3 regions of the Mesobacillus sp. AQ2 genome follow, and region 2 is predicted to be linked to each of the others. Evidence: riboswitches for the same ligand, from Rfam matches in the RefSeq annotation. Region 2 holds a riboswitch; each other region holds the start of a gene.
The links. Region 2 has a riboswitch for S-adenosylmethionine ahead of QNH36_RS05615 (sugar ABC transporter substrate-binding protein). Riboswitches for the same ligand answer to the same signal wherever they lie in the genome.
Positions count from the first base shown of each region.

Region 1: it holds a riboswitch for S-adenosylmethionine, as region 2 does, so the genes downstream of both, QNH36_RS20185 (methionine ABC transporter ATP-binding protein) here and QNH36_RS05615 (sugar ABC transporter substrate-binding protein) in region 2, are expected to answer to the same signal.
Region 3: it holds a riboswitch for S-adenosylmethionine, as region 2 does, so the genes downstream of both, QNH36_RS19770 (methionine ABC transporter ATP-binding protein) here and QNH36_RS05615 (sugar ABC transporter substrate-binding protein) in region 2, are expected to answer to the same signal.

Region 1 is NZ_CP126080.1:4,007,299-4,017,121, forward strand. Features, by position in the region: gene QNH36_RS20170 (DUF445 domain-containing protein) at 1-1,149, opposite strand, end outside; gene QNH36_RS20175 (MetQ/NlpA family ABC transporter substrate-binding protein) at 1,329-2,156, opposite strand; gene QNH36_RS20180 (methionine ABC transporter permease) at 2,177-2,842, opposite strand; gene QNH36_RS20185 (methionine ABC transporter ATP-binding protein) at 2,832-3,845, opposite strand; SAM riboswitch class I at 3,920-4,024, opposite strand; gene QNH36_RS20190 (chromate transporter) at 4,168-4,698, opposite strand; gene QNH36_RS20195 (chromate transporter) at 4,695-5,270, opposite strand; gene QNH36_RS20200 (methyl-accepting chemotaxis protein) at 5,628-7,283, opposite strand; gene QNH36_RS20205 (BMP family lipoprotein) at 7,307-8,287, opposite strand; gene QNH36_RS20210 (potassium channel family protein) at 8,450-9,106, opposite strand; gene QNH36_RS20215 (TrkH family potassium uptake protein) at 9,119-9,823, opposite strand, start outside.
Region 2 is NZ_CP126080.1:1,131,089-1,140,911, forward strand. Features, by position in the region: gene QNH36_RS05610 (dynamin family protein) at 1-2,618, shown strand, start outside; SAM riboswitch class I at 2,775-2,879, shown strand; gene QNH36_RS05615 (sugar ABC transporter substrate-binding protein) at 2,982-4,082, shown strand; gene QNH36_RS05620 (sugar ABC transporter ATP-binding protein) at 4,314-5,810, shown strand; gene QNH36_RS05625 (ABC transporter permease) at 5,812-6,816, shown strand; partial or broken gene QNH36_RS05630 (formate/nitrite transporter family protein) at 6,880-7,676, opposite strand; gene QNH36_RS05635 (MFS transporter) at 7,803-9,017, opposite strand; gene QNH36_RS05640 (VOC family protein) at 9,125-9,496, opposite strand; gene QNH36_RS05645 (basic amino acid ABC transporter substrate-binding protein) at 9,672-9,823, shown strand, end outside.
Region 3 is NZ_CP126080.1:3,929,947-3,939,769, forward strand. Features, by position in the region: gene QNH36_RS19755 (ABC transporter permease) at 1-240, opposite strand, end outside; gene QNH36_RS19760 (ZIP family metal transporter) at 503-1,318, opposite strand; gene map (type I methionyl aminopeptidase) at 1,573-2,316, shown strand; SAM riboswitch class I at 2,492-2,595, shown strand; SAM riboswitch class I at 2,685-2,788, shown strand; gene QNH36_RS19770 (methionine ABC transporter ATP-binding protein) at 2,874-3,905, shown strand; gene QNH36_RS19775 (methionine ABC transporter permease) at 3,895-4,545, shown strand; gene QNH36_RS19780 (MetQ/NlpA family ABC transporter substrate-binding protein) at 4,561-5,397, shown strand; gene QNH36_RS19785 (hypothetical protein) at 5,786-6,166, opposite strand; gene QNH36_RS19790 (M20 family metallopeptidase) at 6,222-7,430, shown strand; gene QNH36_RS19795 (hypothetical protein) at 7,528-7,662, opposite strand; gene brnQ (branched-chain amino acid transport system II carrier protein) at 7,978-9,342, shown strand; gene QNH36_RS19805 (hypothetical protein) at 9,390-9,512, opposite strand; gene QNH36_RS19810 (DUF1259 domain-containing protein) at 9,721-9,823, shown strand, end outside.

The DNA of each region.
Region 1 (9,823 bases), 1.9 Mb from region 2:
GTCAATCAGTGTTTCTGTATCAAGCTTATCCAGGTTTTCTCTGACAAGCTTCCCGATTTTTGAATGGTTTCTTTCAATCAGCCCAGCTATTTTAGCATGAAGCCATGTTTCGGTCGCTGAAACTTTTTCATCGTCTGCTTTGATTTCATCAATGAATTTTTTCACTACGGGAATCACCGTGTCATCCACAAAACTGTCCTTTTCGATAAAAGCCATCAAGCGATCCTTAGACTTAGCCAGGACTCCTTTGATTTGTCCGGTCAAATCCATTTCTTCGACCATTTTATTTTTCCAGGATTGGATTTCCGACATGAGGGCTTCGCGCTCATTGATACTTCCCAGTTCTTTTTGGATCTTTTCAAGAATCATATGGCGGTATCGGTTATCCTCCTGCTGCAGGTTTTTCATTCTTTTTAAAATAAATGATTGCAAGATGTTGCCGACCTTTTCTTCGGTGATCATATTGCTGAAAGATTGAATTGCGAATTTCAGGAGACCATCCGCTTCGGTTGTATCAATTGCCTGTTTTCCAAGCTTGCCAAGGACCATTTTCGCTTCAGCCTGTGATGCCCATTTTTCTGTCTCTTGCAGGACATAGTCAAATGCAGCTGAATCATATTCCTTCGCCAGGATATGGCTTGAGGCCTTTTGCAAAAACTCGGAAGAATCAGCTGAGAGCAGGAAGCCTTTGATTTCTTTTTCGATTGTTGGCGCAAATCTTTCAACGTCCACTTTCCTAGCCACATCCAGGCTGAATGCCTGGAGGCTGTTTTTAACAGATTCAGAGTGAAGCTCCTTCTCAACTGTTTCAAAAATTTTATCCAAAATATGAATCTGCTTGAACTTTTCCATGATGCTTTCTTTTGTGAGCCAGTCATTCTCAAGCATATTGATTAATGCGCGTGTTACTTTATCACGATTTTTCGGCAAAAGTGCCGTATGCGGAATCGGAATGCCGAGCGGATGCCTGAACAACGCCGTCACAGCAAACCAGTCAGCGAGTCCGCCGACCAGACCGGCTTCAAAGCCGCCCATCAGCAGTTTCCCGATCAGCGAGTCCTGGAAAGGAATCATCGCAAGGAACCCCGCTCCCATAATCGCCAGCGAAATAGCCGCTAAATGTCTAGATCTATTATTTCGTTTTTCCATATATCTCCCTCTGTTACTGTTTGATTGAAATTTGTGTAATGTTTCTAGTTCTGGAGCCCCCAATGTGAATTTCGGAAAAAAAGTCTCTTCAATATTTTACCCAATTTATAGGGGAGAAAGCTATAAAAAAGGAAAAGTCCCAGGAGCATCGGCTGCTGGGACTTCCTTACATCATACTCTTACTTCATCCATTCTGGCTTTCCAAAACCTTTGAAATCATTATCGATGATTTTTTCAAACTCATCAGACTCGACGACTTCCTTGATGTCCTCTGCAAATTGGGCATCCTGGTCCTTTGTGTTAATGACGACACGGTTGCGATACTGGTCCGGCATGTTTTCAAGCTGAAGCGCAGTCAACAGATCCATTTTTGCTGCGAGGGCAAAGTTGCCGGGTACCGCTGACAGGTCGACGCTCTCAACAGCCCTTGGAAGCTGAGCTGCTTCGATTGGCTTGAACTGCAGGTTCTTGACATTATCTTTTACATCTTTTTCAGAAACAGTCAGCGGATCAGCATTAGGATCGAGTGTAATCAGGCCGGCATCCTCAAGGATCAGGAAGGCACGCGCAGCATTTGTTGGATCGTTTGGAATCGCGATGTCTGAACCCTCTGCGACTTCATCCAGTGAATTGAACTTCTTGGAGTAGATCCCCATTGGCGCTGTTGGTACAACAATTACTTCAGACAGTTCAAGATCGTGTTCTTTTGCAAAATTCTCCATGTACACCTTGTGCTGGAACAGGTTGGCATCAAGGTCTCCTTTTGACAAAGCCAGATTAGGCTGGATGTAATCGCTGAATTCGACCACTTTCACTTCATAGCCTTTTTTCTCAAGCAGAGGCTTGATGCCTTTTGTGACCATATCACTGTACGGTCCGGATGTCGCTCCGAATGTTACCTGCTTTTTGTCAGCCTTCGCATCGCCGCCTGAGGCTGAGTCACTGCCGCATGCAGCCAACAAGCTGATTGATAGAAGTAACAGTAAAGAGAATAATAATTTCTTCATTTTAAAATAACCCCCAATTTTTATCTTTTGTCTACTAATTTAGCAATCCTGTCGCCGCCAAACTGAATCAGCTGGACAAGGCATATCAGGATAATAACCGTCGTAATCATGATGGTATTGTCGTACCGGTAATAACCGAAGCGGATTGCCAGGTCACCGACTCCGCCGCCGCCAACGATCCCGGCCATTGCCGAGTATGCTACAAGGCTGATGATCGTGATGGTGATACCCTGGACGATTCCAGGCTTTGCCTCTGGAATGAGGACATCCTTGATGATCATCCACGGAGTCGCTCCGGTGGCCACCGCTGCCTCGATGACCCCTTTATCAATTTCGCGCAAGCTTTGCTCTACGATTCTCGCAAAGAACGGAATCGCCGCGACAGATAATGAAACAGATGCCGCAGTCGGCCCGATTGTCGTGCCGGCGATTAAATTCGCCAGCGGCAGCAGTGCGATCAACAGGATGATGAACGGAACCGAGCGGATCATATTGACGATAAAACCAGCAATAGTTTTAAAAAGCTGGTTCTCCAGGAACAGGCCTTTATCGGTGACAAAAAGAAGAACACCTGTCGGCAGCCCAACAATGATCGAGACAAGGATGGAGATGCCGACCATATAAATTGTTTCAAAGAATGCTTTATTCAGTTCCGGCAGCAGTGCGATCAGGTTATCAAGCAGCATCTTCAATCACCTCCAGATTTCTTGTCCTTGCTGCGATGTATTCAATGGCCCGGTCGATTTCAAGTGTCTCGCCCGAAACTTCCATAATGAAAATCCCTAGTGGGATTTCCTGAATATACTCGATTTTGCCGTGAAGGATGTTTCCCCTCACCTTGAATTTCTGGAATACATCCGAGATGACCCCCTGCTCGGCAATCTCGCCCTGGAAATAAATCTTGATCAATTTGCCTTCCCGCTCCTTCATCAGTCTTTCCGGCAATTCGAATTGTAGGATGGAGTTGACGAAATCCTTTGTCAGCGGCTCCTGTGGATTGGCAAAAACATCGTAGACATTTCCCTCTTCAATGATTTTTCCATCTTGCATCACAGCCATTCGGTCACAAATCGTCTTGACCACTTCCATTTCATGCGTTATAAGCACGATTGTGATTCCTAACTCTCTATTAATCTTTTTTAGTAAAGATAAAATAGAGCGGGTCGTGCTTGGGTCAAGAGCAGAGGTTGCTTCATCGCAGAGCAGGACGGATGGATTATTCGCCAGCGCCCTGGCTATGCCAACACGCTGTTTCTGGCCGCCGGACAGCTGTGCAGGATAGACGTCTTTCTTGTCGGAAAGGCCCACCATATGTAAAAGCTCTAGCACTCTCTCATTTATCTCTGTTTTCGGAGTGCCGGCAGCTTTTAGCGCAAAAGTGATATTTTCGCTGACTGTCTTTGCACTTACAAGATGGAAATGCTGAAAAATCATCCCGATTTTCAACCGGGATTTCCTTAAATCGCCCTTGCCTAAAGAGGTTAGCTCCACACCCTCAATAAAAACCTCTCCCGATGTCGGCTTCTCAAGGAGGTTCAGGCATCTAAGCAAAGAACTTTTGCCTGCGCCGCTGTATCCGACAATCCCGTAAATTTCGCCCTTTTCTACTTTTAACGAAACATCGTCAACGCCTGTCACCGATCCCTTTTTCGTGTCATATACCTTGACCAGATTCTTCACTTCAATCATTTTTGCACCCCCATTTTCACTCAATAAAAAAAGCCTCTTTCATTCAAAGAAAGAGGCATCGTAAATATCTATACGACTTATCTTTCAGAATGAAACCATTCTGTAGGAAGTGGCACCTTTCCATAAAGGAGGTTGCCGGACGTCATCGGGCCTAATCCCTCAGTCTCTCTTGATAAGTAACTTATTAAATTCATTTTGATAATTGAAATATTAAAACTCTCTGAAATATTTGTCAACAGAGTTTTTTAGTCTTTTTCAGGTTGTAATCGCTTACATCATTGGGGCTGTAAGAGAATTTATTTTCAAAAAGAAAAACCCTTGTTTACGCTAAAACAAGGGCACCATAGACGAGGGCACCGGCTATGACATACGCCGGGTGTACCTTCAGTTTTTCCATCAGGACGAAGCTGATGCCGCCAATCAGGATGGTCTGTGTCAAACCGACACCTTCATAGGAGGAAAAAAAGAAATCATAGGTCATGACTCCCAGGAGCACCGCAATGACTGGCCGGACAACGATTGTCAGCCTTTTGACACGAGGAGAATCCTTGAATTTCATCAACAGTCCTAGCAGACCGATCATCAGAATCAGCGATGGTGCCACGGCTGCAAACACACCGACAATGGCGCCGAGGATTCCGCCTTCTGAATAGCCGATATACCCGGCCATCTTCGTCGCAATCGGCCCCGGGAGTGCATTGCCCATCGCCAGGACTTCACTGAATTCATTGACCGTCATCCAGTCATATCGGTCGACGACTTCATTTTCAATCAACGGGATCGAGGCCGGCCCTCCGCCATAGCCTAAAATACCAGGAATGAAAAAGGCCAAAAATATTTGGAAATAAATCATTTCTGCTCCCCTCCCATTTGTTTCTTTTCAATTGGAGAAGAGTCTTTTTTTATTAAAGCGCCAAGCAGCAAAATGAAAATCAAGATTGCCGGATGTATATTCAAGATCTGGAGGAGCACCAGGCTGGCAATCAGCGCAATAGCTGTCCTGGCCCAGCCAAGCTTCGATTTACCCGATTTCTTAATGAAGTCCCATGTCAGGACAGCGAGCATGACGGCAACAACCGGTACAACAGCATCTGCCATTCCTTTTACCCACGGCTGATCCTTGTATGAGTTCAGAGTCGTAAGCAGGATAATCATCAGGATAATCGTCGGAATCATCGTTGCGGCCAGGGCATTGACCATGCCCAGGATCCCGCCCACACGATAGCCGATATACCCTGCCATTTTCGTCGCGATCGGACCGGGGAGCGCATTTCCCAAAGCCAGAATATCACCGAACTCATCAGAGTCCATCCATTTATACTTATCTACCACTTCCTTATGTACGAGCGGAATCGATGACGGCCCGCCGCCATAGCCAAGGATTCCCACGCGGAAAAATGCCAGGAATAAATCTTTTTGTTTCAACACTTCACCTTCTCTTCTGTTTTTAGCCCTATGCAGTCTCTTTCTATAATTCTTATTTCTTTTATTTTATTATAGACTCATATATTGGAAACTGCATGTAAATTAAAGGGATCATATCACCGTCGGGAATCATTTATCATAATTTCCGCCATTTTATATGCACTGATTTACTGCGCAACTCATTATTTTGGCGATTTTTTCATTTTTTCGAACACTTTTTAGATTATTTCGACCAAATTTCCGGATATATCGACCACATTTTGGATTATTTCGACCACTTTTTCAAATAATTCGACCAAGTGTCCATTTTGCTCCATAAAAAAAGTACCACAGCTCCAGGCCATGATACTCTTATAATCATTTATTAAACTTAAAGATAGAAACAGATTCATTCAACTCATTGGTCAGTTTCCTTAAGTCTGTTACCTTTTTCGAAAGGTTGCCGAATGCCGATAATTGTTCCGTTGTGGAGGCTGAAATTTCTTCACTTCCAGCTGCTGTTTCTTCGACGACGGCACTGATGGATTCAACATTGTGCAGGACCTTGGCTCCCAGTTCCTTGGAGGCTTCCATTCCGCTTACAAGCTGGGTGATTTTTTCAGAGATGCCGCTGACTCTGGCTTCGATATTTTCAAAAGCTGACATTGTCAGGTTCATCGAATCCATTTGCTCATCAGCGATGGCGCCGCCTTTGTTCACAGCTTCTCCGATTTCATCTAGTCCAGTCTTCAACAGATTGACCATATCGAAAATTTGCGTTGTTGCGAGGTTTGACTCTTCAGCCAGCTTCCTGACCTCGGACGCAACGACCGCAAATCCTTTGCCAGCCTCTCCAGCCCTTGCAGCTTCGATCGCTGCATTCAACGCAAGCAGATTGGTCTGGGCTGCGATTGCCGAAACAGATTTGGCCATGTCTTCAATTTTAGCGGCATAACCAACAAACTTGCCCGTTGCTGTCTGGATGGAATAGGATGCCGCTTTGTTTTCTGTAATTAACACTTTTTGCCCTTCTATTGCTTTTCTGCCTTCTCCGATTGCTTCCACTGCTTCCTGGCTATATGAGGATGACTCCTGGCTGTAGTCCAGATTCAGCATGATTTCCTTATCCATGTCGTCAATCAGTTCGACGGATTGCTGCAGATCTTCCGAAACAGTTTGGGCACCTGCTGAAAGCTCATCCGTTGATACAGCTACCTGATTAGAAATCTCTGTCAGCGATACATTTTCCTGTTCAATTTCCGCTGCAAACTCTTCCACTTCTTTGCTTGTCCTATTCACCTTTTGCAGCAAGGAAGTCAATTGAGATGCCATCATGTCGAAGGACTCATTCAAAGTCCCCAGCTCATCCTTATGCTTGTATGGGACTTTTTCAATCATCAGGTTTCCTTTGGCGATTTCCTGGGCATTGATGGCAATCTGCTTCAATGGCCTTGTAATCGAACTCGTCAGCCTGATCCCGATTCCCCCGGCAACAACAACAAGCAGGATGCTGCCGATGATTGCCGAGAGGATTATGAATTGAATCTGGTTCTTCAAATCCTCCTGAAGATAATCGTAATAATCATTTACCTGGATATTCAAGAGGTACAGATCATTTAGGACGCCCTCACTGCGCAGCGATTGCCGCTTCACTTCGGCACTGATTTTATCATCAAGTGCCTTCTCAGCTTCGGATTTGAGTGCATTAAACTTTTCAAAAGCTTTGTCCAACACTTTCTTGCTGTTTTCCTGCTGAATCAATCCTTCTGCCTGAGCAAAAATTTTAGAGGTCTTCTCCATTTTCGCTAATGCATCCTGCCTGTTCCCTTCGGTCGGACTGAAGGAAAAATTGCTTAGCGATTGTTTGGTTGCCGATGTTTCAGCCTCCAGGTTCTGAACGGTCAGCAGTACCTGTACATAATCTTGATTAGATGCCTGGACCATCAGCATTCTGTAAATGATAAAAGAAATCATCACAATCGATAAGCCAATGGCGAGCAATAAATTCAATAGTAATTTCTTTTTTATTGTCATGTCTGTTCCCCCAGTTGCAGCTGTTAATCTAGCTGAATTGAAACTTCATTTGTTGATAATTTCTCTTCCAAGTCTTTCAAGGTTTTTTCCTGCTCTGGACTCAGCTTGATGACCCGGATTGGTGCAAGCCCGACACCTTTTTCATTAATGCCCAGTTCGATTTGCCTTGATTTAAGCTTCTTCTCGGATTGGAACTCCTTAACTGCTTCATATAGTGCGATATCCACATTCTTCAGCATGGAAGTAATAATGGCCTTTTCGGCAAAAAAGTATTGGTCGCTATCTACACCAATCGCAAACTTTTTCCTGGCTTGCGCTTCCTTCAATACACCTACTCCGGTAAAACCAGCGGCAGCATAAAGAACATCAGCACCTTCATCGATCATTCCTGCAGCAATCTTTCCTCCAAGGTCAGCATTGCCAAAATCCTCAGAGTAAGCGACCTTTATCTCAGCATCCGGCTTGACTGCTTTCACACCCTGCTCAAATCCCGATTTGAATTTGCGGATCAGCGGCACATCCGCACCGCCCACAAATCCGACGACCTTTGATTTGGTGGTCATCCCGGCAACCGCACCGGCCAGGAAGCTGCCCTGTTCTTCTTTAAAAGTAATCGATGTGATATTCTCCATTTCTGATACCGAATCCACCAGTATAAACTGTTGTTCCGGATATTTCTTTGCGACTTTTTCCAAATCCTCAAGAACCATGAAACCAAGCCCGATGACAAGATCATTTCCGTCTTCCACCAGCTCAGTAAACCCCTTTTCATAGCTGCCTGCTTCCTGCAGCTCACGATAATCAAAAAGAATATCCAATTCATCCCTTGCTTTTGTCAGTCCGGCAAACGCTGCATCACTAAAAGATTGATCGCCAAGTCCGACGTCAGACAACATGATGCCAATTTTAACCCTTTCCTTCGCCTTCAACTCTGTGTTGGCGCAGCCAGCAAGTCCCCCTGCGAGTAAAACTGCGATAAAAAATATATACATAATTCGTTTCATCTTGATGTCCTGCTCCCTTTTCAAGTAAATTTATATTTATTTCATCGGCCACCGTCTATTTTTATTAATGCCAGAACAGAAAGTCTATTTTTTGTAAATTTTCAAAATAGTGAACGAATAAAAAAGCAGGCTGTCTTCTTCCCAGCCTGCCTCATACTGTCATTATTTAATTTTCGCGAATTTATGCAAGTCGCCATTTTCTCCCAGGACGATCAGAATATCTTCTGCTCGAAGTGTCTTTTCAGGATCTGGAGAAATATCGACCTTATTTGCTGTTTTGACGCCGATTACGGTAATATTGTATTTTGCACGGAGATTGATTTCAATCAGGTTTTTGCCTGCCATGCTCATTGGCAGCTTGATTTCCTCAATACTGTAATCATCTGAAAGCTCGATGAAATTCAATACATTCGGGGACGCCATCAGTTGATGGGCAACACGTTCCCCCATGTCCCGTTCAGGGAAGATGACTTTGTCAGCGCCAACCTTGAATAATACTTGTGCATGGTGTTTGTTGAGCGCTTTGGCCACGACATTGGAAACGCCCATTTCTTTTAAAATCAGAACGGTAAGGATACTTGCCTGGATATCATCGCCAATTGCCACGATGACCGTCTCGAAGTTCCTGATCCCCACAGCCTTCAAGGTTTGCTCATCAGTTGAGTCTCCGATTACCGCATGTGTAACAAACTCTTTATATTCCTCAATATGCTGCTCGCTCTTATCAATCGCCAGCACTTCATTTCCTTCATAATACAGTGTTGTCGCTACACTGGACCCAAAACGCCCCATCCCGATTACTGCGTATTGCTTTGCCATAATATACTCCTCCTACCCAATCATCACTTTTCCAGCTGGATATCGATAGTGATCCTCTTTTCTTTTTTTTGCCACTGCATAAGCAAGTGTCAATGGACCAACCCGGCCCGCAAACATCGTAATAAGTATTAAAATTTTCCCGAATGAGGACAGCTCAGGGGTCAAGCCCATTGAAAGTCCTACAGTCGAAAAGGCTGACACCACTTCAAAAAAAATCATAAGAAAATCTTTTCCCGGTTCTGTGATAGTTAACACCATCGTCATGGATATCACTAAGAAAATAGCAATAAGTGTAACCGTCAAAGACTTGGAAACGATGGAGAAATCCATCCTCCTTCCAAAGAAGGTCACATCTTCCCTGCCGCGGATTTGCGATTTGACAGCACCGATCAAGACGGCAAATGTGGTAGTCTTGATCCCCCCTCCTGTTGATCCGGGAGAAGCGCCAATAAACATCAGGAAGATGATCAAAAACAAGGTTGATTGTTTTAAATCAGGAATGCTTAAGGTATTTGAACCCGCAGTCCTTGGAGTGACAGCCTGATAAAATGCCCCGAAAATTTTACCAGCCGCTGATAAAGGCTTCAGGGTAGCAGGGTTATTATACTCCAGGATAAAAATCAGGAGAGCCCCGCCAACTACCAGAATACTTGAAACAGATAGTGCCATTTTCGAATGCAGGGACAAGCGGCGAGTGCTTCGATACTCGAATAGTTC
Region 2 (9,823 bases):
ACTTGGCAAACATCCGTTTTGCGCAGGGGGAGGTCTATTTTCACCATAAAGACTATGAAGCGGCTATTTTTAAATGGGAAAACATCACGAATGAGCTGGAGCCCTGGGCAAAAAAGAATATGGGGGATGCGTTCCTGGAGCTTGGCCTGCTGACATCGGCGGAAGAGCTGTTCCTTTCGATTGAGACAGAAAGCGATGTACTGAAAATCGAGAGCGGCCTGCAGCTATTATCACTTTACATCGAGCAGGGAAAGCTCGATCAAGCAGTTGCTGTCATCAAAAAAGCTGTAGCACTTGATCCGGATTATCCAGGTGTGACCGAAATCGCCCGTTCGTTTTTCGAGGAGCAAAATGACTGGGGAAATGCGGTCGAGCTTGCTGTCAATGAGGGAATCCGGACTGGTTCGGCAAAATGGTTTGATATCTTGACCCAGTATGTTGAACAGGGACGCACCGCCCAGTTCGCCCCTAATTATTTTAACGAGGCATTATCCGTGTTATTCCAGGTGGACAGAAGCCGGTTTGAACAGCTCGCTGTATCCTTATGGCAAAGCTACCGGAACGAGAGCACCTACATGGCATGGTTAAGGGAATTCAATCAATTATTCAGCGGGATGGACGGAAACAGGAGAGATGGCTGGACAGAGCTTTCAGCGGTCTATCAGGAAAGCTATTTCGAATTGATTAATGGAGACATGCTGATCAAGGAAATATCGCCGCTGATCCCGGAATTGCTGACCAACTGGCTGAAAATAACAAGCCCGGTGAACAGCCTTGTCGCAGCGTCATCCATCATTGCCTGGAATGAGGTATTTCCAGGATCGATTACGGCTTCGGCGATACATGATGCAGAGACATTAGTCCTGAACTCGAATGAGTACCATGATGGCTATAAGGATAGCATGATGTTGTTCGAGTCGATCATCAAATGGGCAGAAGAGCACGGGATTGAGGTTGGCAACAAGATTAAGTGGATGGTCCAGGAGTTACACGAGTCCAATGTCCATAATATGCTGGTCGCCGGCGTGTCAGGCAATGGAAAGTCTTCCTTCGTCAACACGGTCGTGGGCGAAAAATTGCTTACTGCTCCGACTGCAGCGGTCATCCGTTTCATGGATCAGGAAAACCCGGCAGCCCATGAAATAACTGATACGGAAATAAGACAGATCACGGATATTGAGGACTTCAAGGAGGCAGCAGGTGTCAGCCGCAAGAATCATAAGAATGAAACCATCATTGATTTCAAGGCAGACTTCCCATTCCTGCGCGATCATGACCTGGCGTTGATTGATACTCCGGGTGTCAACCGCAATAACTATGATAGGCATCCGCTCTATAATTACTTGAGATTTGCCGATAGTCTGCTGTTCGTTCTTAATGCGAGTGATCCTTTTACGGAAAGAGAAAGGGAGATACTCGGGAAAATATCAGAGTTTTTCCCGGATCTGAACATTCACTTCCTGTTGAATAAGATTGATGTGATATACGGACAGCAGGAAGCAGCGGAAGTTTTTGACCAGGCATGGGCAGAGGTCAGCCAATACTATCCGGATGCAAAAATGTTCGCCTTCTCATCCAATTACGATAATGCCCAGCAGCTGAAGGATTTCTCCAATTTTATTAAAACAACTAGAAACGCAGTCGATCTTGACCAGGAACGCACTGCTAAACTGCAGTTCTTTGTCAGACGAGCAATCACGTATTTGCTCGATAAGCGGGTTGAACTCGAAAATAACCATATGGAGTCCATCAGCTGGAATGAGGAAATGGTCAGCAAGCTGAATGGTGCCATCAATCAGTTAGGCGATATTGAAGAGGAAAAGTCCCGCTCCATCCAGAAGTCATTCCGTAAAATCAAGGATGAGACGCGTGCGGAAATCATCGAGAAGGTTCCAGAATTACTGCGCAGCTGCTCTGACTTGGTGACGGAGGATAGTGATTTTGGTAAAATCCATTCGGAAATGGATCAGGAAATGAACAAGCGAATCGAAGAATATCTGGAAAAAACGGTATTGCCAAAATTCCATTCCGATTTGAATGACTGGATCCAATTTTCGAAAGATGAGTTTGACCAGAGCCAGAATTATCTGGACGAAATGGCAGAGGGCTTTAATTCGATGTACGGAGAAGAAAGGATCAGTCTTGACTGTGATTTCAGGGTACTTGATGACTGGCGCCGTGATGCGGACCGGATGACGAATGGGGTTCACTATGAAAAGGTCAACATCATGAACCGTTCGACCCCTCAAGCCTTTTTCCTGAAAAGCGCCGGAAAGCTGCTTGGCGTCCTGCCGCAAAACAATACGATGCTTTATAACAGGTATAAATCCTATCTGGAGACAGAGGATTATTATGAAATTGGCGTAACCATCGCCAAGAAATTCCTGCAGCAATTCGAGATCTTCGAGAAATCGATTGAACGCGATGTGAACTTGTTCTTCAAACAGCCTTTCATCGTTCTAGAAGAATCTGTAGAAGAAGCTAAGAACGAAATCGAACACGGTAAAAATGAATTGGAAAAATTGAGAGTCAACCCGGAATTGTACCGCGATCCATTGACGCTTTATGAAGTGAAACTTCGTCAGTCTGAATGGATGACCGCAGCGGGCAGAGGTTGATTTTGAAAAGAAGATTCCCGGATTTGGGGGTCTTCTTTTTTTTTGAGACGCTTTTCTAAGAATATAAATTTAATTTTCATAATAGTATTGACAATATGATTACAGGAGTTTAAAGTAAAGTTTATCAATTTGCCAGATTAATTTAATAACGAAATTCTCTTATCAAGAGTGGCAGAGGGACTGGCCCTATGACGCCCGGCAACCGTTCCATCAGGAATTGGTGCTAAATCCTGCAAAACGATATGTTTTGGAAGATAAGAGAGGAATCTGACCTTTTCATCATTTTGCGTTCGAAACCTCTCTTTTCTGGAGAGGTTTTTTTATTTGGGTTAGCTGAGCAGACACATTAAGGGGGAAATGCAGATGAAAAGAGTTGGATTTAAAAAGGTGTTTTTAACGGCGGTTGCCTCAGCATTGCTGCTGACGGGCTGCGGCGGAGGAGAAACGAAGACGGTAAGCGGTCCTGTTGAGGGAGTTCCGGAGCGCTTTGCAAAAGGTGAGGAAGTCAAAATCAAAGTCATCCGCAAGATTGGCGGAGATGATCATACTGCACAGTTTTTAGCCGGAGCGAAGGCTGAAGGCGAGGCGCTTGGCTTCAAGGTGGACGTCTTTACTGCTAATGGAGATACAGCAAAATTCCATGACGCCATCAACCAGGGGCTGCAGCAGGACTATGACGGATTCATCATCTCACATGGTGATGACGCAGCAACTGTAGATGATGTAAAAAAATTGACGGATAAGGGCAAAAGTGTCGTGACGTTCGATTCGAATCCTGACCTTGCCAAGGTTGAAGGTGTAACACTTACTTCCCAGGATGACGAAGCACTGGCAACCCAGGCACTCGACCAGCTTGTGAAGGACCAAAATGGTGAAGCGAATATCGTTTACCTCTGGGTCGATGGCTTCCCGCCAATGGTCAGAAGAAATAAAGTTTATCAGGAAACGCTGAAGGCAAACCCTGGAATCAAAGAGGTTGAGAGATTTGGAGTTGCCGCAGCCGATACAAGTGTACAAACGCAGAATGCAGTGGCAGCGATGCTGAACAAACATCCAAAAGGAGAAATTGATGCGATCTTCGCGACATGGGATGCATTTGCGATTGGCGCAGCTCGTGCCATTAAGGAAGCAGGGCGCGATGAAATCAAGATTTACGGAATTGATGTTTCCAATGCTGACCTTCAGGAAATCCAGGCAGAAGGCAGCCCATGGAAATACACAGCAGCCGTTGATCCGAAGCTGATTGGTGAAGTGAATATGAGATTGCTGGCGAAAAAGCTGGCTGGCGAAGAAACACCTGCAGCTTATGACCTTGAAGCCTCACTGATATCACAGGAAGAGCTTCAGCAGTCAAAAAATCCAGTTAACATGGCCAACCTCGCAGAAATCATCGACGAATGGGGCAAATCGGATGCATTTTTAGAAGATTGGATGAAAAAATTGAAGGATCACTATAAGAAATAACCATTGAAAGGGTTGTCTGATAAGTTTTATAACGACTTTTTTAGCGACTTTTTCGATTATATAGCGAGTTTTCCAATTATATAGCGACTTTTTCGATTATATAGCGAGATTCTAATTTTTATAGCGAACTAGAAATTCTGTGCGATTTTTTCCAGTTAAGAGAAACAAGACAGACACTCTCAAACAAAAGAGAGTGTCTGCTTTGCAGAATGGAAGGGAGGGGGAACACGGATGATACTTGAAATGAAAAACATCAGTATTGAGTTTCCCGGCGTAAGGGCGCTGAACGGTGTGGATTTCAATACGGAAACTGGCAGGATCCACGCATTGATCGGCGCGAACGGCGCAGGCAAGTCTACATTGATGAAGGTGCTTTCCGGCGCGCATGATCATTACACGGGAGAAATCCAGTTTGATGGCGAGTATGCGGAAATTAGGAAGCCAGCACATGCGCAAAAGCTCGGAATCCAGACAGTCTACCAGGAGGTCGATACAGCCATCATCCCGTCGCTTACAGTGGGCGAGAATATCATGCTCAATCAAACGGTTCAGAATTTGGACAACAGGCACTGGATGAATTGGAAGCAGTTGTTTCAGCAGGCAGAAGACATTCTTAAAGGCATGAACCTTAAGCTGCCTGTTAAAAAGCTTGCCGGGGAACTGACGCTCGCGGAAAAACAGCTTGTTTTGATTGCTCGCGCGATTTCAAGCAATTGCTCATTTCTGATCCTTGACGAACCAACCGCTCCGCTCAGCCATATCGAAACATCGGAACTGTTCCGGATTGTCCGCGATTTGGCTAGAAGGAATGTAGGGATCATTTTCATTTCCCACCGGATGCCGGAAATCTTTGAATTATGCGATGAGCTTACGATCATGAGGAATGGCGAGTTCATTGCAAAGAGGGAAACTGCGGAAGTAGATCCACCGCAGGTGATTGAATATATGCTTGGGCGGCGGATGGAAGATCAGTTTCCGGCAAGATCCAATACATTCGGTAATCAATTGCTTGAAGTGGCAGGCCTATCGGATGGGGATAAAGTAAGAAACACTTCATTCCATGTAAATGCAGGGGAGATTGTCGGGATTGCCGGCCTGGTCGGTGCCGGGAAGACGGAGCTGTGCAAAGCGCTTTTTGGCGCGTCACAAACCGTAAGCGGTACAGTGAGGCTTAATGGAAAAGAACTCAAACTGACGAGCCCGCATGCGGCAGTAAAAAGCGGAATGGCGCTGGTTCCGGAAGAGCGCCGTAAGGAAGGTGTCCTGGTAGCAGAATCGGTCAGCTCCAATCTGACAGCCGTCAGCTTAAAAAAGTTCTCCAAACTATTTGGTTTTATCGACCGGCGTTCTGAAAAGAACACAGCGCAGGAATACATAAAAGCTCTCGGCATCAAGACTCCATCAGAGTCGGCCAAAGTTGAAAACTTATCTGGAGGGAACCAGCAGAAGGTGGCGATTGGCAGATGGCTGCTTGCCGATGCCGATGTGTATATTTTTGACGAGCCGACAAAGGGTGTCGATGTTGGCGCGAAAAGAGATATTTTTGAGCTGATTGCGAAACTGGCAGCTGAGGGGAAGGGAATCATCTATGCTTCCTCAGAACTGTCAGAGATCGTCGGCATCACGGATCGGGTTTACGTGCTCTATGATGGTGAACCGGTCAAGGAACTCGAAACCGCCGAAACAACGGAAGAAGAACTATTATTTTATTCAACAGGAGGCAGATAGGATGGAAGCCAAACTCCCATTGCATCAGGAAACGCCGCCGAAAAAGGCATTTGAGCTGTTCCAGTTCCTTTACAAATACGGGACGATCTTGACGATCTTTGTGCTGATCGCTGTCTTCGCGGCTGCGAACCCAAGTTTTATCAACGGCGATAATGTCATCAATATCTTAAGATCGATCTCCATCGTTACGATCATCGCGATCGGCATCACCATTTCCCTTACGGTGGATGGCTTTGATTTATCGGTCGGTTCTGTGGCCTCGTTATCAAATGCGGTTGTCATCTCGATGTTCGTCTGGTTTTCGCAGAACACCCTGATTGCCGTTTTATCCGCGATCGCGGCAGCCTTGATTGTGGGTGCACTTAATTCGCTGATGATCGTCAAGCTGAAGATTCCGGACATGCTGATGACACTTGCGATGATGTTCATCATCCAGGGAACGGCGCTGACGTATACAAAGGGCGCGACGGTCTCGGAAAACATGATCCTGCCAGATGGCAGTTTTTCAACAGGGGCAATCAGTCCATTTTTTGCAAAAATAGGGCAGGTTCCGTGGATTATTCTAATCATGGCTGTTGCCGTGATCATCGTCCATATTTTTCTGACCTATACAAAGCATGGCCGCTATATGTATGTCATCGGAGGGAACAAGGAAGCGGCGAGACTTTCAGGCATTCCGGTCAACCGCTATAAAACAGGTGCCTATCTGCTTTCGGCCCTATTCGCGGCAATTGGCGGAATCGTTCTGGCATCCCGTGTCATGACCGCAGAAATCAATGCGGGTTCGCCGTATTTAATGGATGCCGTGGCCGCTGCCTTTATCGGCTTTTCCGTCCTCGGGGCCGGCAAGCCGAACGCATTCGGAACCTTCATCGGGGCAGTGCTGATCGGCATTTTGCAAAATGGCCTTGTGATGATGTCCGTGCCATATTATGCGATGGATATCGTGAAGGGAACCGTGCTGGCCTTTGCCCTGGGAATCACGTATTATAAGCAGAAGCATTGATCGGCAAGTGAAAAAGCCGGATTTGGCAGCTACCCAAATCCGGCTTTTCCTTTTGTCAAACACTCATTCTTCAAAAAACGGCGAGTTCGCATAGTAATACATCCAGCCCATCATGATTCCGCCGCCGATCGGTTGCCAATCGTCACCGGGATTAGATTATGGATCACACCCGCAAAGGTAACAGACTGCGGGTCGTCGAGAACCATGCTGATCGCAAAGGTACACATATTGGCGATGCTGTGCTCATACCCCGAAATGAAGAAGCAGTACACGAAAAACACCATAGCGAACATCTTTGCGCCGTCGCCCTTCATCGACATTGGCAGGAAGAATGCCTGGCAGACGAGCCAGTTACAGAGAATCCCCCTGAAAAATAGCTCTGAGGTTGGCGCGAGTGTCTTTTTTTCAGCGACGCTCAACAAGAATCCATTCACTGAATGATCATCAAACAATCCCGTGGTGTAAATCAAAAAAGCAAACGCAGCGGCGCCGATGATATTACCGATATAGCTGAAAATCCACATCCTTGTCACCTGCAGCCATGCCATCTTTTTCCTCAGTGCCGCAAACGTATAGTAGAAGGTATTCCCTGTGAACAGGTCACCACCACCGTATGCAATCAGGATGATCGCAGCACCGAAGGTAATGGCAGCTATAGGGTAGGCAAAGGGCGAGTGTTCCATATAAAATGGATTCCCTGTCTTGAACGCAACAATTACTCCAAAGCCAATGAACATCGACGCCAAAGCCGCCCTTGCGAGATAGCGAATTTTGCTCTGCCTGAAAATCTTATGCTTTTTCAGGGCAAGTTTCTCAACCTCTTGCAGCGCTTGTGCCTCCAAATTAAAACCACCTGTCATCAGTATGTAATAAGAGTATTCTGCCTCAAACTTACTCTCCTATGTAAATACTTCCCTGATTGCCGGGTGAAAAACAGTGCACTATGAAAAAAAGACTGAATACGTTAGATCCAGTCTTTTTCCATATTAAAAAGTATCCCTTACGTATTGCGGATTCCGCTGCATCGAAGCGAACAGGACGAGTCCGCTTACAAGCAGAAGACCGCTCGTAAGGACGAACACCGACGTGAAACCAAGGTAACCCGAAAGGAAGCCGCCGAGCACAGGGCCGATGATGTTCCCGAAGAAGCGGAGACTTGTGTTATAGCCAAGCACTTCGCCCTGCATTGCGACCGGAGCTTCCTGCCTGATATAGGCAACCCTTACAGGGATGATGCCTCCGATTGTGATTCCTAGCATGAACCGGATCAGGACGAGCTGCCAGATATTCGTGACAAAGCCGCCTGGCAGATAGATGATCGCTGATAAAAACAGGAGGAGGACAAGGATTTTTATATAGCCAATTCTGTCTGCAATCTGTCCCCATTTCCGGGCCATCAGCAGATTGCCGAGACCAGCTGCCGAAAAGGCAATGCCAGAATAGAATGCCAGGTTTTCATGGCCATGCAGCTCACCGACATACAGGGAGAGGATAGGCTGGATGCTGAAATGGGCAATCTGCACGAGCATGGACATGAGCAGGACATTGACCATGATTGGATTTTTGAAGATATGCTGAAGCACTTCTTTGCGGCTGTAATTTGTTTTGCTGCCCTTTTTTATATCAATTCTATATTCCATGATCAGGAAAACAAGCAATCCGGACAGGATGATAAAGGCAGATGTTGATTGGAAGGTTGTCGCATAGCCTAAAGAGTCGGCCAGGACACCGCCGATCATCGGGCCAAGCAATGATCCTGTGATACTGCCTGTTTGCAGGGTTCCCAGTACTTTTCCGGCCTGTTCCTTTGGCGTCTGTGTTGAAACGAGTGCCTGTGATACCGGAATGAAGCCTGAAAACAAGCCCATGAACATTCTAAGTAAAAATAGCTGCCACACCGAGGAAGCAAAACCGAGCAGGAAGACAGATAATCCCATACCAAAGGCCATGAAAATCAGGATTCTCTTACGTCCGAATCGGTCTCCCAGCCTTCCGATGATGGGAGAGAAGAGAAAAGCTGTAACGAATGTGATGCTGAATGTAAGACCTGACCAGTTCTGGACATATGTTTCCGAAAAATCTCCAAACGACTCAATGTATAAGGATAGGAAAGGCATTACCATTGTCATACTGCCTGCGATGAAGAAATTGGCGAACCACATGATCATCAGGTTACGTTTCGCCTTTTGCTGCTGGGTCATACCATCAACACTTCTTTCTCAGTACGAATATTTCGCTTTTCTAAATATTATACCAAAATTTTGCTGTATTGAAAACCAATACAGCAAGCAAAGGCGGGTTTCTCGGATTAGCGGACCCACTCAAGCAATTCAATTCTATTGCCAAACGGGTCAGAAACATAAATCCTGTTTGCGCCTGGTAATTTGTCATCTTCGAGGTAATCCACTCCGGATCCAGACAGATGTTTCTTCAACTCTTCAATATTCTCCACTTCAAACGCCGGGTGGGCTTTCTTTGCAGGAACAAAATCCGCCTCGGCCCCAACGTGGATCTGGCAGGAGCCGAATTGAAACCAGGCGCCGCCGCGCTTTTTCAATTCAGCAGGCTTTTCGATCTCTTCAAAACCTAATATCCCACTGAAAAATTTCCTTGCCTGGTCTTCAGTGCCTTTCGGGGCTGCAAGCTGTACATGGTCAATCGCTTTAAATTTATAAGTCATATGAATCCCTCCTTATCTATTCCTATTTTATTCTTGTCAGAAGCATAAGGAAATGACGGGTTATCAATAAATAAGGATAAGTTTTTCTTATCCTCTTTTAGAGTAATACAAGCCTCATCGCCCTCATATAAATTAGTAAAGTTTTGTACGTTTTTTACAAGAGGGGGCATTAGGAATGAGAAAAAGATTCTTTGCCATGATCATGATGGCAATTGCAGCGCTTGTTGTGTCAGCATGCGGCTCAAGCGAATCAAGCGAATCAAGCGAAACGAATGGTACCGGGAAAAAGGAACTCAGGGTCGTAACCGATGCAGCATACGCACCATT
Region 3 (9,823 bases), 2.0 Mb from region 2:
CCATGGTGCCTCCGAAATCGTCTTGATGATGCTATATTCCTTGAACGCGATGATCAGCCCATACATTGGGATATAGTTAAAGATGAACATCCATACTACACCCAGAAGCGCCATCGTCTGCAAATACTTTTGTGAAATGATTGTCTTTTTGATTTTTTGGTATTTTTCTTTTTTTGTTGCCTTTTCGATAATGGTGTCAGTAACTTGTTGTTCGACTGGCTGTTCTATCTTGACTTCCATTTCTTCACCACCTTGGCTGCTTTGTCTTTCTTGTATCTTCATCATAAAAAAAAGGGCTTACATTTATAAGCCATCGAATTTTGCTTATGGTACCAATTTTTTAGTTTTGGAAAAATCGGCCAAAATATTGATACCATCACATTGTTATCGTTTTCATTTTTTCGGGAGGCGAAGATTTTAAGTTGTCCTTAATATAAAAAAACTGTGCACCAGACTAATGGTTCAGTCCGGTGCACAGTTTTCTCAGCTTTTTATCCAGTTTTTATCCTAATGCCACGTCGAGGATCATCATGATGGCGAATCCAAACATGAGGCTTAATGATGCCAAATCGCTGTTGCCGTTTTCCTGGGATCCAGGGATTACTTCTTCGGCTACCACGAAAATCATCGCTCCGGCTGCAAAGCTTAGCGCATACGGCAGAAGTGGCTGGATGAACATGACAGCGGCTGCTCCAATCATTGCGGCAACTGGTTCGACCATGCCTGAAAACTGGCCGTACATGAAGCTTTTCTTTCTTGACATTCCTACTTGCCGAAGTGGCATCGATACTGCGACACCTTCCGGGAAGTTCTGGATACCGATTCCTATTGCAAGCGCAATCGCGCCCATAAGCGAAGCCGAAGGAAAGCCTGCAGCTGCAGCTCCGAAAGCCACTCCGACCGCGAGACCTTCGGGGATGTTGTGCAAGGTAATGGCCAAGACCATCAAAGTACTTCGTCTTTTCTTTTCGGGATGGATTCCCTCAGCTTTTTCCATTGATAAATTAGGATGTAAATGGGGCATCAATTTATCTACGACCATTAAGAACAACCCGCCTAAAAGAAAACCAGTCGCAGCAGGCATCCAGCTCGGCAGGCTTCCTCCCTCACCCATCTCAATCGCAGGAGCAAGTAGTGACCAGAAACTTGCAGCAATCATAACTCCTGCCGCGAGACCCATCATACTATCCAAAAACTTTTGGTTTGGATTTTTCGTTGTAAATACTAAAGCAGCGCCCAAAGCAGTCATTCCCCAGGTAAACAAAGTCCCAATCAGCGCCTGGACAACCGGATGGAAACCCATGAAAAAATCAAGCATCTTTTTTCCTCCTAAGACTTGCTCTGTAATCTAATGTAACTCATTTTAATGTATTATATGGATTATGAAGTGGTGAATATATCTTGTTCAGCATAAATCAGACGGCTAAGTTTGTTTTTTCAAGATTACTACATTCAATACGTAATTCCAATCCTATTTATTTTTATCTGAAGGCACTGAGCCAGATGAATGGATTTTCACGAAAAAAAGGGATACGCTAATAAAATAGTTCATACATGGAAGGGAATTAAATCATGATTGCAAAAACAGAAGAAGATTTTAACGGGTTAAAAGAAATTGGCATGATTGTCGGCATGATACGGGAGGAATTGGTGCAAAAGACAGTACCCGGAATAACCACAAAGGAACTCGACGAACTGGCAGGCGCCATGTTTGAAGAGAATGGAGCGATTTCTGCTCCGAAAGGCGAATACAATTTCCCAGGGTACACTTGCATCAGTGTGAATGAAGAAGTAGCCCACGGGATTCCAGGGAGCCGAGTCATTAAAGAAGGTGATATCGTTAATATCGATGTTTCCGGATCAAAAAATGGTTATTTTGCCGATACAGGAATCTCCTTTGTCGTTGGCCAAGGTGATCCGATTTTAACGAAGATATGCGAAACAGCTGTTGAGGCTTTTGAAGCAGGCTTGAAAAAGGCGAAACCCGGATCGAAGAAAAGCGGACTGGGCAAGGCGGTTATGGCGACTGCGCGGAAAAACGGACTTAATGTAATTAAAAACCTTACAGGACATGGAATCGGGCGGACCATCCATGAAGCTCCCGATCACATCTACAACTATAATGAGCCATGGGATGACGAGCTATTGAAAGAAGGAATGGTCATCGCTTTTGAGCCATTCATCTCCACTGGTGAGGAAGAAGTTTTCCAATACGAACATGATGAGTGGACTTATGTCACGGAAAGCAGCTTTGTTGCACAATGTGAACATACAATCATCCTCACTAAAAATGGACCTATCGTTATTACCAGATAAAATTCCACTTGAACCCCTTGCCGATGCAGGGGTTTTTGTATTTTTATCGGCTCTCTGCCATTTAATACTAAATTCCTATTTTTCGTGTTTCTAAAAAAATTCCCACAAAATGATTGACACATTATCTGTGACGCAGTAAAGTAATAAACAAGATTTACAACTCAATATTCGTTACTTCTTATCAAGAGAGGTTGAGGGACTGGCCCTATGACACCTCGGCAGCGGACTCCTATGGATGACTGTGCCAAATCCAGCAAGCGTGAGCTTGACAGATAAGAAGAGGCCGACTTTTTAATTCATGTCCTCTTCTTTCTGAAGGGGACTTTTTATTTTCCAATAATCCCCATCTACAAATTAATATCGAGACTTTCTTATCAAGAGAGGCGGAGGGACTGGCCCTATGAAGCCTCGGCAGCGGACTCACATTGAGGACTGTGCCAAATCCAGCAAGCAATAGCTTGGGAGATAAGAAGAGATCTTGTCCTGCATTCGTTGCGGCATGCCTCTTCCTGTTTCCTGGAAGAGGTTTTTTTATTATCTACAAAGGAGGAAGACTGTTGATTACATTTGAACAAGTGGAGAAAGTTTATGAAAGCCGCGGGAAAAAGGTACCGGCACTTAATGGAATTGATCTGGAAATCAAAGAAGGAGAGATATTTGGGGTCATTGGTTTTAGCGGAGCAGGAAAAAGTTCACTGATCCGCTGTGTGAATCTGTTGGAACGCCCGACATCCGGCCGGGTGATTGTCGATGGCTGCGACATGACTTCCCTTTCACTTAAAGAAGTCCGTGAGGTTAAAAGGAATATCGGGATGGTGTTCCAGCATTTCAATCTTTTGAACTCCAAGACCGTATTTGAAAATGTCGCAATGCCGCTTGTCCTCGGTAAGGTTCCGAAGGCGAAAATCAAAGAGCGGGTTTATCAGCTCCTCGACTTTGTAGGTCTCGCTGATAAGGCGGACAATTATCCGGACCAGCTTTCAGGCGGACAAAAACAGCGAATCGGCATTGCCCGTGCGCTGGCAACCCAGCCAAAGATCCTGCTTTGTGATGAAGCAACTTCGGCCCTGGATCCGCAGACTACAAGTTCGATTCTTCAGCTTTTGAAAAAAATCAACAAGGAGTACAACATCACGATATTAATCATTACCCACGAAATGTCTGTCATCAGGGAAATCTGTGACCGGGTGGCGGTCATCGAGGAAGGTAAAATCATTGAGGAAGGCTCAGTATTTGAAGTTTTTTCAGCTCCCAAAACAGTAACAGCCAGAAATTTTGTCAGCACCATCATGAATGACAATATTCCAGATTCCGTCCGCAGAATCATCAAAGGACATTCGGGGCTTCAAAAGGTATTTAGGATCAACTTCGTCGGTGAGTCAGCAGGCGAGCCGCTGCTGTCACAGCTGTCAAAGAATTTTGATATCCATGTCAATGTTCTGTTTGGAAATATCACCGAGCTTCAGGGAATTCCATTCGGCAACCTGATTGTCGAGTTCCAGGGAAGTGATAAAGAAATTTTAAGGGCTCTTAATTTTATCAATCAGCAAAAAGTCAACATAAAGGAAGTGACCGCACATGCTAGTTAATTCAGAACAAATCATCCAGGCATTAATTGAAACACTGCAAATGGTCGCGTTCTCCCTGCTGTTTTCGGCAGTCCTTGGAGTTCCCCTTGGAATTGCGCTTGTCGTGACGAGAAAAGGCCATTTGCTAGAAAATGCACCTGTCTTCAATGTACTTAACAGTGTCATCAACGTATTCCGATCAGTGCCATTCATCATCCTGCTGGTCGCAATCATTCCGCTGACCCGGCTGATTGTCGGCACATCAATTGGTACGGCCGCTGCCGTCGTCCCGCTTGTCTTTTATGCAGGACCGTATATTGCAAGATTGGTAGAGAATTCTTTGTTGGAAGTGGATCCAGGAGTTATCGAAGCCGCTGAATCAATGGGTGCCACTCCATGGCAGATTGTATTCAAATTCATTCTTCCAGAAGCTATGAGTTCACTCATTCTTGCTTTCACGATTGCAACGGTCGGATTGATCGGTGCATCGGCAATGGCCGGAGCAATCGGAGGAGGCGGCTTGGGCGACCTCGCGATTACATACGGATACCAGCGGTTTGATACCCAGACAATGTTCATCACCGTTGGTATTTTGATAGTCATGGTACAGGGGCTCCAATCCCTTGGAAATATTTCAGCTAAAAAAATCAGAAGAAGATAACAGGAGGAATCAAAAATGAAAAAACTTTTACTAGCATTGATCGTACTTAGTCTGGCATTAATCAGCACAGCATGCTCGAGCTCCTCATCATCAGCGAAAGGCGGAGAGACTGTCAAAGTAAAGCTTGGCGTCAGCGGAACAGATCACCGTGTATGGGATTTTGTCGCCAAAAAGGCAGAAAAAGAAGGAATTGACGTCGAAATCGTCACTTTCTCGGACTATGTCCAGCCGAACCTTGCGCTTGCAGAAGGCGAATTGGATGCAAACTCATTCCAGACCGTTTCTTATTTTGACGCTTTCATCAAAGAACATAATCTTGACCTTGTTCCAATCGCAACCACAATGATTGCTCCAATGGGTATTTACTCTGAAAAATATAAAGAAGTGAAAGACATTCCTGAAGGCGGGAAGATTGCTCTTGCAAATGAAGCGACAAATATGGGAAGAGGACTTCTTTTACTCCAGGAAGCTGGGCTCATCAAGCTTGAGGAAGGCTTCGACGGAATTGGCGCCCTCGATAAAATCGTTGAAAATCCAAAGAATCTTGAACTTGTGCCGCTGGTTGCCGGCCAGACACCAAGGGTATTGCCGGATGTAGCCGCATCGATCATCAACAACGGAATCGCGGTTGATGCAGGACTAACACCAAAGAAGGATGCCATCTTCCTTGAAAGTGCCACTGCCACTCCATATATCAATATCATTGCTGTCCGCGAAGAAGATAAGGACAATGAAGCTTTGAAAAAATTAGCTGAACTTTACCAGGAGGATGACACAAAAGAATTCATCGAAAAAGAATACAAAGGAAACACCCTCCCTACCTTTGTGCCGCTCAGTGAGATTGGATGGTAAGAAGAAATCTCATTTAATGCGTCCGTCATTCTTGAAGTCACCGATTTTCGGGCCCAGCTTTTACTGTTCTGCGACCGTAATTGTGAATGCCAGTGCTTTTCGGGCGCAGCTTTGGTCGTTCTGCGACCAAGATTGCTGAAGCCATCACTTTTCGGGCGCAGCTTTGGTCGTTCTGCGACCAAGATTGCGGAAGCCATCGCTTTTCGGGCGCAGCTTTGACTGTTCTGCGACCATGATTGCTGAAGCCATCGCTTTTCGGGCGCAGCTTTGGTCGTTCTGCGACCAAGATTGCGGAAGCCATCACTTTTCGGGCGCAGCTTTGGTTGTTCTGCTACCGTAATTGCGGAAGCCACCGATTTTCGGGCACACCTTCGATTGTTCTGCGACCCTAATTGCGGAAGCCATCACTTTTCGGGCGCAGCTCTGGTCGTTCTGCGACCAAGATTACGGAAGCCGTCACTTTTCGGACGCAGCTTTGACTGGTTCTGTGACCATGATTGCTGAAGCCATCACTTTTCGGGCGCAGCTTTGGTCGTTCTGCGACCAAGTTTGCGGAAGCCATCGCTTTTCGGGCGCAGCTTTGACTGTTCTGCGACTGTAATTGCAGATGCCTTCGCTTTTCAGGCGCAGCTTTGACTGTTCTGCGACCGTAATTCCAGAAGCCTTCGCTTTTCGGGCGCAGCTTTGAATATTCTGCGATCATGATTGCGGAAGCCATCGCTTTTCGGGAAAGACCAGCAGGCTTGGGACTGAAGTTAATAGCTTTCAAAAGGGGATGCCCCTGTTACTCACTATTTTTATGAAAGTTTAAAGGAGGAATCAGGATGTCAACATCAGTAAAGTCACTTAAAGATATCATTACAGAAAACGTGGAACTGAACCAATATCTTTACTTAACGACCAGCCATGAAATTCACGCACGCCCGGAAATCGGCAATGAGGAGTTTTTCGCTTCCGCACGGCTTATCAATATTTTAGAAGATGAAGGTTTTGAAGTTGAAAAGGCGGTAGCAGGACACGAAACCTCCTTTGTTGCTCGCAAAAGGTCTGAAAAACCGGGACCATCCATCGCCTTTTTGGCAGAGTATGATGCCCTGCCTGGGATTGGCCATGCCTGCGGACATAATATCATAGGCACAACCAGTGTCGCCGCAGCGATCGCGCTAAGCAAAGTATTGGATGAAACTGGCGGTGAAGCAGTCGTTTTTGGAACGCCTGCCGAAGAAGGCGGACCAAATGGGAGCGCGAAAGGAAGCTTTGTAAAGCATGGCCTTGTTGAGGGAATCGATGCGGCTTTGATGCTGCACCCTTCAGGACAGACCAGATTGACATCAACCTCGCTTGCTGTGGATCCTCTCGACTTTGAATTTATCGGAAAGCCCGCCCATGCAGCGGCTTCTCCTCATGAAGGTATAAACGCTCTGGATGCTGTGATCCAGCTGTTCAACGGAATCAATGCATTGAGACAGCAGCTGACGGATGATGTTCGGATTCACGGCATCATCACCCATGGAGGGGATGCACCGAACATCATTCCTGAATATGCCAAAGCCAGATTCTTCCTCCGCGCAGCCACCCGAAGCCGATTGAATGATGTCACCCAGCGCGTAAAGGCTGTTGCAGAAGGTGCAGCCCTTGCAACTGGTGCAAAGCTGAATGTTATCGCCTTCCAAAATAAAGTCGATAATTTGCTATTGAATGATCGGTATAATGAAGTCTTTAAAAATGTGATTCAAGACCTTGGGGAGAACGTTGCAGCCAATGAAAGGGAGGGAATTGGCTCTACCGATGCAGGTAATATCAGCCAGGTCGTTCCAACCATTCACCCTTATATCAAGATAGGCCCTGATAATCTCGTGGCCCACACTGTTCCCTTCAGGGAAGCTGCAGCTTCACCAGAGGGAGACGAAGCCTTGCTAAAGGGAGCAAAAGCTCTTGCTCTGACAGCTTTACAATTATTTACAGACCAGGAACTATTGACAGATATCAAAGCTGAGTTCGAGCTGAGGAAAGCAGCGGAAAACAAACAATAACCTGTTTCCTTATACTTGCCCACTATTGAAAGAAGACCTTTGCCCTTGCGCAAGGGTCTTATGGTATGTTTTAAGTTACCAGCCTGATCGATACCTATCAAAAGGAACAGAAGCACTGTTCTCTTGCTTTGGCGACGCTGATTAAGAAATCAATCGCCTCCATTTCTTCTCTTGTCAAATGTCGTCCCAGCTCTGGATTTTTCAATATTGCTTTTGCTTGTTCGATCGTCATCAGATTCTCTCGTGAAATCAAAACTCCCTCTATCGGATGCAATCTGAACCGCCGTTAGCAAAACTCCTGAAGAAGTCCTTGCCGCGAATTGCTTTCCTTTAATTCTAAAAATACTAAAAATTCCATTGACTTGTGAACTGTAAGTATATATAGTAATGTGTATTATTCTTCTTTTGGGTACAACGGAACACTCTATTGTGATAGATTGAACAATTCATTTCTCTCTATCTATTTCCTTCCCTTCTTCAATAGAAATACCTCCCTGCCAACTGAAGAAACCATGATTCACTACATCAAGAAGAGGAGGCAATTTAATTGCAGCAAAAAATCTCGTTTTCAACCTATGCACTCATTGGAACCATGCTATTCGGCATGTACTTTGGCGCAGGGAATTTAATTTTCCCGATTCAATTAGGCCAGCTTGCAGGCACAAACTTCTGGCCTGCGTTAATCGGTTTCCTGGTCACAGCCATAGGCCTTCCCTTTTTAGGTATATTGGCGATCGGACTTTCCGGCAGCACCGGATTGCGTGATTTGGCCAGCAGAGTGCACCCTGTTTTCGGCATTGCCTTTGCAACAGTTCTATACTTAACCATTGGACCATTTTTTGCGATTCCACGAACAGCCACTGTTCCATTCGTTGTTGGTTTTGAGCCTTATATTGCTCCAGGGCAGGCTGGTTTATGGCTGGGGATTTTCAGCTTCATCTTTTTCGCCATTGTTTATTTTTTCTCCCTCCATCCAGCAAAGGTCATGGATTACATCGGCAAATATTTGACTCCGGCGTTTCTCGTTTTTTTATTTCTTTTAATTGGATTTTCGATATTCAATCCTATGGGGAGTTATGGTGAACCTGCCGGTGCTTATGAGAAGCTTGCCTTCATGACAGGTTTTAAAGAAGGATATAATACAATGGATGCCCTGGCATCCCTGGCATTCGGGATTGTTGTCATCCACGCGATTAAAAGACAAGGTATTACTGGCAAAAAAGAAATCGCCAAAGCAACCATGAAATCAGGGATTTTCGCAATGTCACTGATGATGCTCATCTACGGGCTTATAACATTTATGGGAGCATCAAGCGTGACAGCCATCGGGACATTCGAAAATGGCGGCCAGATTTTTGCAGCAGTCGCACAGCACTATTTTGGCTCATTCGGTGCCGTCCTTCTTGCTACCATCATTGTGCTTGCTTGTTTAAAAACAAGCATAGGCCTGATCACAGCCTGCAGCGAGTTCTTCCATGACGTGTTTCCGAAGGTTTCATACAGAAGTTATGTATTTATTCTAAGCTTCGTTTCCTTTGCCATTGCAAACTTCGGCTTAAACAATATCATTCAATTCGCTGTACCGGTTTTAATGTTCCTGTATCCTTTAGCCATCATCCTGATCCTGTTAACCCTATTATCACCGCTATTCGGTAATAAACAGAGCGTTTACTCTGCTTCGATGGCGATGACATTTCTTGTAAGCTTTTTTGATGGATATAGTACATTAGCAGCAAATGTTCCCTATCTGAATGTTCCAGTTTTCAATTCGATCAAGACGTTATACATGGATTACCTTCCGTTATACGATATAGGTCTTGGGTGGATCATTCCAGCCTTCACTGGAGCAGCGGTTGGCTTCCTTTTACCTAAAACAGAATTAACTTCAGGAACATACCAAAAAGAACTGTAGAGATCCTCTGCAGTTCTTTTTTCTTTTGTTTCTGCAATACAGGCAAATTATTTATTATGTTTTTTCTGAGCCTTTAATGCTACCTTTTCTAATCCATTTCCTCTTTCCTCAGCAAATTCTACATCTGCTTTTGGCATTGCCTTATTATGTTTTTGTTTATTTTTCGTCATTTTTTCACCCCCTTTGTTTTCAATTTATATAAATCAAAGATGCTCTATCCTTCACCATTCACCCATTAGTTTGTGTTTCTTTTTCGAGGGTATGCTTTCTCTATATTTTTAGAAAGGCGAAAAGTGAGTTTGTCCTAATTAATCCATCCAGTCATGTCCATTTCCTTCGAATATACTGCTTTTGATAAGATGAAAGGAGTTGGACAGATTGGAAAGAAGAGAATTTGACAGCATGGGAAATCAAACCTTCTTCCGGTTTTCGAAAAATCATCATAAACAAAAGGACGTGCTGGAAGATGAATTTGAATCAA